DNA from 4 places in the Colwellia sp. Bg11-28 genome. Region 3 is predicted to be linked to each of the others. Evidence: predicted binding sites of a transcription regulator. Region 3 holds the regulator's gene; each other region holds the start of a gene.
The links. The regulator LexA, encoded in region 3, represses DNA repair genes until DNA is damaged. The targets are predictions, from matches to a motif close to TACTGTATNNNNATACAGTA.
Positions count from the first base shown of each region.

Region 1 (3,222 bases), on a different contig from region 3:
ATCTTCAGGTACACCAATCTCATCTCTCCAGTAAGAGAAAGCTTCTTCATCCGTGGCATATACTGTGACTAATAACTTTTCTTTTGCTAACCCTAACTCGCCAGTTAAAAACTCCCAAGCATAACTAATTGCATCATTTTTGAAGTAATCACCAAAACTAAAGTTACCCATCATTTCGAAAAAAGTGTGATGACGTGCAGTGTAGCCAACATTTTCTAAATCGTTATGCTTACCACCGGCTCGTACACAGCGTTGTGCAGAGGTTGCTCGTGTATAACTACGTGTCTCAGCACCTAAAAAAACATCTTTAAAAGGAACCATGCCTGCATTGGTAAATAATAACGTTGCATCATTACCAGGAACAAGTGAGCTACTTTTAACTATTTGATGTTGTTTGGTGGCAAAAAAATCTAAAAATGCCTGACGGACTTCTGCGGTGCTTTTAATCATGGGATACTCTACAAATCGATTTAGGTCTATTTTAATTAGGGTCTACGTTCATTATGGCTTTAGCTTTATACCGAAAAATTTAATCACGGGAATAACCAGGGTATTATAAAAAACGAATTTTCTTAGCTTGTTCTTTTTGTGCTGCTTATTATACGCAAGCTCACCTTGAAGATACCAATCAATTTCACAACTTTCACGCAATTCTTGGATAAATGTTGTGCAGACGCCTTTTTGTTCTAGTTCATTAGCTATGTAAAGCCAACCAGAGCCTCGATTCAATTGATATCGACAGCGACTGACAACAATGCACTCATCCCTCAAATAGCCTTTTGGGCTCAAATTTCGAAAGCCGCATCAATCTCTTTCGACGAAAAATAACGCAGGGTTAGTTTTTGTAGCAATGCTAGTTTGGAATGCTCTGGTCGTTCTAATAAAATCACGGCACAATGTAGTGCCGTATTTTTCAATGCCACTCTGATCTGATAATAAGTACTATAACGAAAGAGACAACTGCTGACTTTCGCCTGGACTATCAGCAAATCCCAGTGTTAGACCAACAAGCCGTACACCGCGTTTATTTGACCGGCTATATGCCTTTGATAATAAACTGATAAAAAGGGCTTGCTGACACTCGTTGCTTTGTGTTTCTACGGTTGTTTGATTAAAATCAGTAAACTTAAGCTTCACACCTTGCCTAATGATTTCCCTATTACTGTGGGGAGCGAGTCTAGTGAGTAATTTTTGGTATAAGGAATCAATAACAAGCTTACACTCATCTTGAGTAGATATATCGTGCGCTAATGTTGTTTCGATGGCGAGAGATTTGCGTTGCCGGCTGACTTCTAAATCTCGATTATCGACACCATGTGATTTTAAGTACAAGCTATTAGCAAATTTACCGACAATATTTTGTAGCGCTCGAATATTACTTTGACGTACATCCGCACAAGTTACATAACCATGCCTGTTTAATTTTTCAAACGTTTTTGGGCCAATACCAGGTATTTTCTTTAATGAAAGTTGTTCAACAAAGTTAGCGACTTTATCTGGGGTAATAACGCATTGACCATTAGGTTTATTTTCATCACTGGCAATTTTTGCTAAAAACTTATTCGGTGCAATGCCTGCTGATGCCGTTAAATTTAATTCATTAAAGATATCAGCTCTAATTCTCTCAGCAATAAGCGTCGCACTACCCTGACACATTGTTGCATCAGTAACATCCAGATAGGCCTCATCTAAAGATAAAGGTTCAATGAGATCGGTATAACGAGAAAATATTTCTCTAATATTTTTGGAGGTTTCTTTATAAACATCCATGCGGCCATGAACAATTTTAAGGTGTGGACAAAGCTGTTTGGCTTTAATCGCTGGCATGGCTGAACGGACACCAAACTGACGAGCTTGATAATTACTAGTACATAAGACACTACGCGGGCCATCACCACCAACGGCCAATGGGATATTTTGATATTCAGGAAAATCTCGCATTTCAATAGCAGCATAAAAGCAGTCCATATCAATGTGAATTATTTTTTTCTGATTACCCATAATGCCCCTACCGCCATAAACTGTATATAAAAACAGTATACTGTTTTTATATAGCTTAGCAAGTGTGATTATTGAATTGGCGGCTGGCTAATTTTGTTCATTAAATACCTAGTTAAGGTTAGGCGAGCCCAATGTTGGCGACAATACATCAAACAAGGCATCAATATGATCATCACGATCATTTAGCGCAGCAATATAATGATAGCTTTCACCACCTGCTTCTAAGAATACTTCACTATTTTCGTGAATTAACTCTTCAAGGGTTTCAAGACAATCAGCACTAAATGCAGGGCTCATAATAGCAACGTGTTTTATACCTTGCTTAGGAAGGTTTTCCAGGGTCTCATCCGTATACGGCTTAAGCCACTCAGCCTTACCGAAACGTGATTGGAAGGTCATAATAATTTCATCATCAGTAAAACCTAAATCACTTTCAAGTAATAGCCTTTTGAGTAGTGAAGTTGTTTCCTGACAGAAGTCATAATAGGGATCTCCCCACTTATGAAATAGCTCTGGCATACCATGATATGACAACACTAAGCGCTCGGGCTTACCATGGCTTGCTACATGCTCTTCAACTGTTTCAGCTAATGCTTGTATATAGAATGGATTATTATGATAGGTATTTAAAAAGTGTATCGATGGTATATAGCGCCATTTTTGTAATTCTTTACTAACTGCATCAAAAGTGGACGCTGTCGTTGGACCTGCGTATTGGGGATATAGAGGTAACACAACAAGTTTATCAACACCTTGTTGCTGAAATTTTTGTAATACACTCGCAATTGATGGATTTCCATAACGCATGGCAAAATCAACAATAACATTGTCACCGTATTGCAATTTTATTTTCGTTGCCATTTTTTCTTTCTGTGCCGCCGTAATTGATATTAAAGGCGCGCCATCATCTTGCCAAACCGTTTGGTACAACTTGGCAGATTTTGCTGGTCTAATGCGTAAAATAATACCGTGTAAAATTAATAGCCAAATTAAGCGCGGAATTTCGACCACACGTGTATCTGATAAAAACTCTCGTAAATAACGACGTACTGCACTTGTTGTCGGCTCATCGGGTGATCCCAAATTAGTTAATAATACTGCTGTTGTTGTGCCTTTATTTTCATCAGCGGTATTATCACTATTTTGTTGACGTGCACTAAAGCGAGATTTCATTTGGCTTTTTCTTCTTATTTTAAGTTATTGAGTTTATATACCCGTTCC
Region 1 is NZ_PJBA01000001.1:270,756-273,977, forward strand. It holds gene alaS (alanine--tRNA ligase) at 1-450, opposite strand, end outside; gene dinB (DNA polymerase IV) at 943-2,001, opposite strand; gene hemH (ferrochelatase) at 2,110-3,174, opposite strand.
Region 1: a site for LexA is predicted at 2,020-2,039, ahead of dinB (DNA polymerase IV). Genes of this name have one in related genera too.

Region 2 (3,222 bases), 200 kb from region 3:
TTCCCCGAAGATGCTAATGTCGGTTTTATGGAAATTGTTAGCCCTAATTATATTAAATTAAGAGTGTATGAACGTGGAGCAGCAGAAACGTTAGCATGTGGTAGCGGTGCTTGTGCAGCCGTTGTTATTGGTTATATGCAGAAAAAACTAGCGAAACAAGTCACCGTAGAACTGCCAGGTGGAAAATTGCGAATATTTTGGCAAGGACCGGGTCATCCAGTGAAAATGTCTGGACCGGCAACACACGTATTTGATGGTCAAATATCGATATAATCCGCTACTTTCCCAATCCCTTATTAGTAATAGTATCCAATGAAAGAAGAACCTAGCAAGATGAATGATGTACAACAAGCTATCAATAGCGATGATATCCCATTAACGGATGAGTTAGTGGTAAGTTACTTACAAGATAACCCTGAGTTTTTTAATCGCAATAACAGCTTAATGACTGGCTTAAGGCTCAATGATGAGCAACGTGGGACTGTTTCTTTAGTGGAACGTCAACAACAGCAACTGCGTCAAAAAGTCTATGGATTAGAAGATGAGATTACTCAGTTAATGTCAGTAGCTAACCATAATGAGCAGTTATTTGTGCTTTATAGTGATCTATATTTACGCTTACTGGATTGTCAATCAGCGGAAGAATTACTCGATTGTTTACATCAAGCGACAACAGAATTGTTATCTTTATCCTCGTTTAAATTGTGGTTAGTTTCAGGAAATAACACCGAGGTGGCTCACCATAGTTTGTCGACTAATGATTGTGCTGGCGTTATGCAAAACCGCTTAACTAACGACGAGTACTATTTTGGTCGTTTGCAAGAAAGTGAACAAACCCTGATTTTCTCTAAGCCATGCTTAGGCTCAGTAGTATTGATTAAACTAACTCATGATGAACAAGCCGTTGGATTTTTAGCGATTGGTAGTGAAGACGCTCATCACTTCGACCCGCGTATGGATACCTTATTACTTAATCAGTTCAAACGCTTAGTTGCCAAGTTATTACACCAACAGTTATCAATGTAAGAATTCTAAGGATTATGTGAGACTATGCAATTTTACCGACGTTTAACCGCGATTAAAGCCATTAGTTTTGATTTAGATGACACCTTGTATAATAACCGACCAATAATGCAGTCGGTTGAACAGCAAATGGCGCATTACTTTACTGAAAAGTTTGCCATTTTATTACCTGAGCTACTCGTTGAACCAAAGCAGGTCTTTAATCGACGTTTTTGGGCACCGTATCGACAACAAGCGATAAAAGCACATCAGGATATTTCTCACGATGTGGTAAGACTGCGTTTTGAAAGTTATCGTTTAGGTTTGCTGGCGCATAATCTCTCTGCAGAAGCAGCGAGAAAAGAAGCACAAGCGGGCTTAGATTATTTCATTAACTTACGAAGTGATTTTACCGTACCCAAAGAAAGCCATGAACTCTTAGCGAGTTTAAGCAAAGTGTTTCCGTTGGTCTCAATCAGTAATGGTAATGTAGACACCAGAGCCCTGGGCATTGATCATTATTTTCAACATATTTATCATGCCGGTTTTCAAACAGGCAATTGTCATGATGAAAGTGAACATTTGCTAAAACAAAAACCTGAAACCGATATGTTTTCCTTAGTTTGTCAGCAACTCGATATTTTACCTGAACAGTTATTACATGTCGGAGATTGTGGTTTTGCCGATATTCATGGTGCATTAAATGCCGGTTGCCAAACTGCTTGGTTACCGCAATACGGTGTGGGTAAAAGCCTACAGCAAATACCTCATATTGAATTAAGCCTAGTAAGCGACCTGTCACAACTAATTCGAAAAGCTTAAGTATTTGATAGATTACCAAATTGAGCGGGTACTGTAATAATAAACAGTAAAATGCACTCCTGCTCTTAAATGGTGATATACTTTTGCTTTTTATGTACTGATATCTACTTCAATAAATTACGTCACCTCAACTTCGCCACCTAAATAAAGGTTATTCCTATGGACGTTTCAGAATTACTCGACTCTCTCAATGATAAGCAACGTGATGTTGTTGCAGCCCCAAAGCAAAATATGCTTATTTTGGCTGGCGCTGGCAGTGGTAAAACTCGAGTATTAGTGCAACGTATCGCCTGGTTAATGCAAGTTGAGGGGATCTCATCGCATAGCATTTTGGCGGTAACTTTTACCAACAAAGCAGCGGCAGAAATGCGTGCTCGTGTAGAACAAGTGACCAATGGTAATACTCACGGCATGTGGATAGGTACCTTTCATGGCTTGGCGCATCGTTTATTAAGAATGCATTTCCAAGAAGCTAATTTACCGCAAAGTTTTCAAGTATTAGATAGTGATGATCAACTGCGTTTGATTAAACGTATTGTTCGTTCATTAGAGTTAGATGAGAAAAAATGGCCACCTAAACAATTTGTTTGGTATATCAATGGTAAGAAAGATGAAGGTTTGCGCCCTCAACATATTGATGCCCAGTTCGATCCTACCGAAGAATTGTTTGTTAAAGTTTATAAAGCCTATCAAGAAACCTGTGACAGAGCCGGTTTAGTTGATTTTGCCGAGCTGTTATTACGTGCCCATGAATTATGGTTGAAAAACCCAGCACTATTAGATCATTATCAGCAACGTTTTGGTCATATTCTAGTCGACGAATTTCAAGATACCAACGCCATTCAATATGCTTGGCTTACTATGCTGGGCAAAGCTCGCAGTAAGGTGATGATTGTTGGTGATGACGATCAATCAATCTATGGCTGGCGTGGCGCTAAGATTGAGAATATCGAACGTTTTTTACAAGAATATGATGACGCGAAAACTATTCGTCTTGAGCAAAATTATCGTTCAACCGCTAACATTTTGAAATCAGCTAACCAATTAATCTGCAATAACAACAATCGCATGGGTAAAGAGTTGTGGACTGATGGAGAAGCGGGCGAAAAAATCTCAATTTATACTGCTTTTAATGAAATTGATGAAGCGCGCTTTATCGCTGGCCGTATAAAGCAATGGCGTGACGATGGCGGTAAACTTGATGAAATAGCCATATTGTATCGCTCAAATGCACAATCACGCTTACTTGAAGAAGCGTTATTGCAAGGACAATTGCCTTATCGAATTTACGGTGGTCAACGATTCTTCGAACGACAAGAAATAAAAGATGCGCTTGCTTACATGCGTCTTATTAATAATCGTGATGATGATGCGGCCTTTGAGCGTGTTATCAATACG
Region 2 is NZ_PJBA01000005.1:24,177-27,398, forward strand. It holds gene dapF (diaminopimelate epimerase) at 1-273, shown strand, start outside; gene CXF79_RS05580 (DUF484 family protein) at 313-1,026, shown strand; gene CXF79_RS05585 (HAD-IA family hydrolase) at 1,051-1,824, shown strand; gene uvrD (DNA helicase II) at 1,984-3,222, shown strand, end outside.
Region 2: a site for LexA is predicted at 1,854-1,873, ahead of uvrD (DNA helicase II). Genes of this name have one in related genera too.

Region 3 (3,222 bases):
TGTTTAACGGCAAAAGCAGGCACCCACCATGAATGGATAACATCATCAGATGTTATTAAAAATCTAACTTTTTTATTAGCAGGAATAACAAGCGGCTTATCAACCTCAAGTAAATAGTTTTTACCTTTGATGGCGCTAGTTTCTTGTTGGTTTTGGTATTGCTCGCGAGGGGTGGAAAGCACAGAATAATATTCAATATCTTGGTCAAAGTATTTGTAATGCCATTTCCATTGCGAGCCCGTGATTTGAATCGTAACATCAGAGTTCTCATTGTCTTCCATCGCTATCAGTGTTTGTGTAGCAGGCACTGCCATGGCGATTAAAATAACAATGGGTATTGCTGTCCATAAAATTTCTACTTTAGTACTTTCATGAAAATCAGCAGGCTTTGCACCTTTAGATTTTCTGTGAAAAGCAATCGACCAAAACATAGCGCCAAAAACTAAAATACCGATAGCAGTACAAATATAGAGCACTAGCATATGTAAATCATATACGTCTCTACTAACGGCAGTAACCCCTTTAGTTAGGTTTAACTGCGTCTCTGCCCAGGCTGAATTGGCAAATAGGCTGACCAACACTAGCCAAATTAGCTTATGTTTCCCCACACGGCATCTCCTCTTTTCAATGATAGAGAACAGATGTGCAGCAATGTACTTCATAACTCACTGAACTGAATATCTGTTGTTGTTATTATTATTTTTATCAACTAACAAGAGCTCGGTTTAGCCACGGTTGCGCTATATAGAACGGTTCATGACGAATATACATAATTTAGAGATCAAGTTAATTATCGACGTAAAAGAGTAATCAGTCATAGTACTAGTGAACTAGTGTGACAGGATTAGCAAACAGACGTCTTTTTATTCTTTTTATGTTCGTTTTGTATGCGTTACTATTTATAGAATTACGCTAAAAATTGATCTAGGTCAAACATTTTATAACTGAGGAATTATAAAAAAGCCATTTAATTCAATGGAGTAATAGCTCTAAAGAGAGTGTGAGCTCTACTGGGACTAGCTTTGATTAAATCTAATAAAGGGATTTAAGAATTACAGAAAATCACGTGGAAATTTAGAAAGGAAAATATTGAAGATAAATAAAAACGCCATATTTATTACGCAGTAATTAGGTAATAAATATGACGAATGCTGTAACAGTGGCTATGATGGATTACATCCAACGTCCACTTCGAATAATACCGACGGCGATACCCTCAATATTAAACTCTTGATTAGCTAAGTCGACTTTAATAGGAGAGAAGTCTTCATTTTCTGCATGCAAATAGACAACATTTCCTTCACGTTTGAAACGTTTTACGGTGACATCATTTTCAACACGGGCAACAACAACTTGACCATTCTGTACTTCAGTAGTTTGATGCACAGCAAGTAAGTCGCCGTCTAGAATACCGATATCTTTCATGCTTTCGCCATTTACACGCAAGAGATAATCGGCAGCAGGATGGAATAAATTACCATCCATTTTATAATGTTCTTCAATATGCTCTTGCGCCAAAATAGGTTCACCGGCGGCAACTCGCCCTATCAGTGGTAAACCTTCTGCTTCAAGCATTTCTTCAACCAAGCGAATGCCACGAGAAGTGCCTGCAAGCATTTCAATGTAGCCTTTTTTTGCTAAAGCTTTTAAGTGTTCTTCGGCGGCATTAGCTGATTTGAAACCAAAAAAATTAGCGATTTCAGCACGTGTAGGTGGCATGCCTGTATCTTGAATCTTTGCTTTGATTAAATCATAAATCTGTTGCTGTCGTTTAGTCAGTGGGCGTAATTCGGTAGTTGAATCTATCATAGCTTTAGCCTGTAAATTTACACAGTATTACTGGTAGTATATACAGGATGTGATGAAAGGCAAGCCCCGCTTAGGTATATCTAACTAATTATTGTTTACGTGCAGAAATCACCTCACATTATGATTATCTACCTATGTTTTCATGAGAGTATATTGTTGTTCACAGCTGACTTTATATGAATTATCAACATGACTACTAATAATTAAGTTTATGGTTAGTAAGCTATTAATTGACAACAGGGTGGTTTGACACGTGTAAATTTAACCAAGTATATACTCGTTTATATAGCCCTATTTTTATTACCAGACCATAATTTAGCTTTCATCATCTATATCCAGCACATAGATTATTAACTAGTAAATATAATATAGTTTTGTCAGAATGATTTTAAGTTTGGCTACATTAACGCACTAAAAATAACAAAAGGTTACCGATGCACTGGCGGAAAAAACTTGTTCAATCGTCTTTAATATTTGTAAGTGAAAAACTTACTGTTGAGGTTATTGAACAACGAAAATTTAACTCAGCTAGCATAGCAGCAACACTCGCTTTAGCGTGTGCTCCATATGTTCAAAGTGCTGAATTAAGTAATACCTATTCGTTCAATATTCCTCAGCAAAGAGCAGATCTATCGCTCACTCAATTTGCAGAGCAAGCCGACTTAACGCTCATTTTCTCACTTGATAAAGTAAGTGATATAACGGCAAATAAGTTAACTGGCAATTATTCTATTGAACAAGCCATTAAACTTTTACTTGAGGATACGGAGTTAGTTGCAACATTGAGTGGTCAAGGTCTGCTTTCCATAAATAATAAAAATGATTTGGGGAAGACAGATAACATGTTTAAAAAAAATACATTATCGACAGCAATTATTGCAATTTTAGCGTCAACAGCTTCAGTCCAAGCGCATGCTGAAGACAGTAAAACAGCTGAAAAAGACGTTGAAAAAATCACCGTTACAGGCATTAGAGGCGCTCTTGGTCGCGCTTTAGACACAAAACGTGAAGCTAGTGGCGTAGTTGATTCTATTTCTGCTGAGGATATTGGCAAGTTTCCGGACACTAACCTTGCAGAATCATTACAACGTATTACTGGCGTCTCGATAGATAGATCGGGTGGTGAAGGTCAAAAAATCACCGTGCGTGGTTTTGGTCCACAATTCAATACAGTACTTGTTAATGGTCGACAACAAGCCTCTGAAGATCCAGGTCGTGATTTTAGTTTTGATACGCTTGCTGCCGAAATGGTAAAAACCCTAGATGTGCATAAAACATCATCAGCGACGGTACAGTCAGGTGGTATTGGCGCCACGGTTAATATTGAAACGGCGAAACCTTTTGCTATTAATGGTTTTAAATTAGCGGGTAGTGTCAAAGCAACTTATGATGGTAATAGTGAAGAGACCTCCC
Region 3 is NZ_PJBA01000005.1:227,930-231,151, forward strand. It holds gene coxB (cytochrome c oxidase subunit II) at 1-608, opposite strand, end outside; gene lexA (transcriptional repressor LexA) at 1,174-1,809, opposite strand; gene CXF79_RS06520 (TonB-dependent receptor) at 2,652-3,222, shown strand, end outside.

Region 4 (3,222 bases), on a different contig from region 3:
CTCGATAGTGCAGCTTTAAGTGCATGACCGTCGGTAACTCGTTGCCCGAAACTACGTGTAGAAAATATCTCTTGTTTGTCTTGCCCTATTTCATCCCAATTTAAGCACTGCATGCCGTTCAGTTCATTCACCGTGCGTTCAACGACCACACCAAACTGACCTCGCATAGCTTTAGGTGATTGATTAGCTAAATCCCAGCCATTTTTAAGCCCTAATATACTTAACCGTTTACTCAACTTATTGCCAATACCCCAAACCTCAGTGAGCGACATTCTAGAAAGGATTTCTTTACGAGAGGCTTCATCATCTATTACAGCAACACCATCAAAACCTGATAATTTCTTGGATGCATGGTTCGCTGCTTTGGCTAATGTTAAAGTTGCACCAAAACCTACGCCAACGGGTAATCGTGTCTCTCGCCAAACAGCCTTTCGTATTACATGGCCGTATTCCTGCCAGTTATCAACACAGCTAAAGTTCCTGAAATGTAAGAACGATTCATCAATAGAATAGACATAATGGTTATCAGAATACCGTGCAATAACGTTCATCATTCTTTCACTTAAGTCAGCATATAACTCATAATTTGAAGAACGAACAACGACATTATTTTTTTCTAAAAATGCCTTAATCTTAAAATAAGGAACAAATTTAGGTATGCCTAATTGACGCGCAATAGGACAAACAGCACAAATACAGCCATCGTTATTGGTTAAGACGACAACGGGTTTATGCCTAATGGTTGGGTCAAAGACCTTTTCCGCACGAGCATAGAATGAAACAGCATCAACTAACCCAAACATGACAGCAGGACGGGTAGTTGTTTATGCAATCTAAAGGATACATTGACTACCCCTTCTATTTGAAAGTCATCACTGTCAGATATTTTGATAGGCTTGTGACTCTCAGATGCAGATAGCAATAAGGCATTTTCAGTATCAATGATTTTGCACACAAAGCACCCATTAAAATTTGCCACAATCACAGCGCCATTACTAACATGCTCTGCTCTATCAACGACCAGAACATCCCCATTAAAAATCCCTTTCCCTTCCATTGACCGTCCATTAGCTAGACCAAAGAAAGTCGCATTAGGGTGCTGAAGAAGTAACTCTTCTAATGATAGATTTAGTTCTCTATATTCTGCTGCGGGTGATTCAAAGCCGGATATGCCTGCTTCAATATAAACGGGTATTATCTTCATAAAAAACCAATATTACTGTATATAAGTACAGTATAGTGTTTTTTGGAGATATTATGAAGTGCGATCATCAATTAGGTATTACTAAAACCAATAGCGCATTAAAATATTGGTAATGAATTAAACTTAATACTTTGATGCTAAATACTATTAAGGTAAGTTGAGCATTATTCGATTGTCTTTAGTCCCTGTGGGTTTTACAGGTGAAATTCTATGAACTCCTTAAGAACAGTCGGCAGCTTTTATTAACAAGAAAAGACTTCTAAGCCAAAGAGACCTTTCTAAAATTTTCTACTAAGTCAAAATACATATTCGGTACTTATTACATGACATTCAAAAGTTTATTATTCCCTTCTGTACTGCTCAACCTTATTTTACTTACTCCTTTAGCCAATGCTGAAACGATTAAGAAATCAAAGTCAGATATATGCCACGACCTAAAAAGCCCATCCTACAAACGTACTAAGAACTTTACTTCGTTTAATAGTTTAGCGTCGTGTATCGAATCCGGTGGCAGACTAGCTAAAAACTCTTCCTCTACACCAGTTCACACACAGAAAAAATCAACTATATCGTCAAATTATTCACGAAAGATGTTTGGGCATGGCTGGGCTGACAGTAACAAAGACTGCCAGAACTCAAGAATGGAAACACTCATCACTTATTCTTTGTCGCCTGTCCTGTTTAAAACAGAAAAGGAGTGTGAGGTAGCATCAGGAAAATGGATTTCACCATTTTCAGGGAAAACTCTATATGTGGCCTCAGAGATAGACATTGACCATGTTGTATCGCTGGAGTGGGCATGGTTACACGGAGCGAATCACTGGACTAAAGCCAAGCGTGTAAAGTTTGCAAACGACCCCGCAAATCTATTGAGTGTCGAAGCAAGGTTGAATAAACAAAAAGGAGCAAAGGGATTAAATGCATGGTTACCGCCAGCTAATCAGTGTCAATACATATCTCGCTTTCTCAGAGTTTATAAGACCTACAACTTAACGTTGAGTGATAAAGAAAAAGGTAGTTACGGTCAAATTAAAAAGCAATATTGTAATTAACCAAGATTTCAACTCACTACTTAGTGATTTATTTCAATCTTGCTAATAATTGTAAACCAGTAAAAATGAAATGTACCGCTGCTTCTTTAACTACCATATGACCATTTTAGTGGCTTAGAACACCTTGGCAGCAGAACATCATCATTGTGGTTAAAGTATTTATCTAAGGCTCACTAATACCACTTAAAGATATGACAACATAAGACTGTTTCCTCTAACTAGGTGGCAAAAAGACTATCACTACAGTAAGAATCCGTAAGCTTAAAAATAGTGACCAACTGGGTTTTAACTTTTAAGTGAGCTCAATATCAAAGCCATTCTTACTAATAATCAACTTTGAAAAGTTTACTATATTGTAAACAAAGCTATACCAATGCAATTTATTTACTATATAGTAAACAAATTACTTTAAGTTATATATGAAGGGCTCTATGTTTAGTCGGATTGAAAATGGGAATATTATCACCCATAAACGTAAAGAGCTTGGTAAAACTCAGAAGGCTTTATCTGAAGAAACTGGTGTTCATAAATCTATTATATCATTAATAGAAAATGGGAAGTTCACGGGTTCACTTAGAGTATATGAACGGTATATAAATGGCCTTGGGCTTGAATTAAGCGTATCCCCTATCAGAAATCGCATCCCTGACTTTGACGATCTACAAGATTTTTTCAAAGATGATTAACACCGCTTCATACTAAACGGACTCAAGTTCTTCCTCTCCAAAACGACAGCAATGAGACATTAGTTTAATAGGTTTCACCGTGCGCTATGTAGAAATACCACCACCGTTATTCCCGACGACAGTTTTAAACTCATTACTGCCGTTGCGCTATTTAAGGCTAACTAATGCCAGAAAATAGACGTTAGGTATTATTGCTTATCGACTAAGATGGATTAGGTTTTGTATTGAATAGCTAACCATAATCTCTTATTAGCATTGTTTACAACCTGTAATAGTTGAA
Region 4 is NZ_PJBA01000006.1:525,633-528,854, reverse strand. It holds gene CXF79_RS09265 (Y-family DNA polymerase) at 1-803, opposite strand, end outside; gene CXF79_RS09260 (LexA family protein) at 791-1,204, opposite strand; gene CXF79_RS09255 (HNH endonuclease family protein) at 1,528-2,256, shown strand; gene CXF79_RS09250 (helix-turn-helix domain-containing protein) at 2,676-2,942, shown strand; gene CXF79_RS09245 (hypothetical protein) at 3,192-3,222, opposite strand, start outside.
Region 4: a site for LexA is predicted at 1,218-1,237, ahead of CXF79_RS09260 (LexA family protein). Genes of this name have one in related genera too.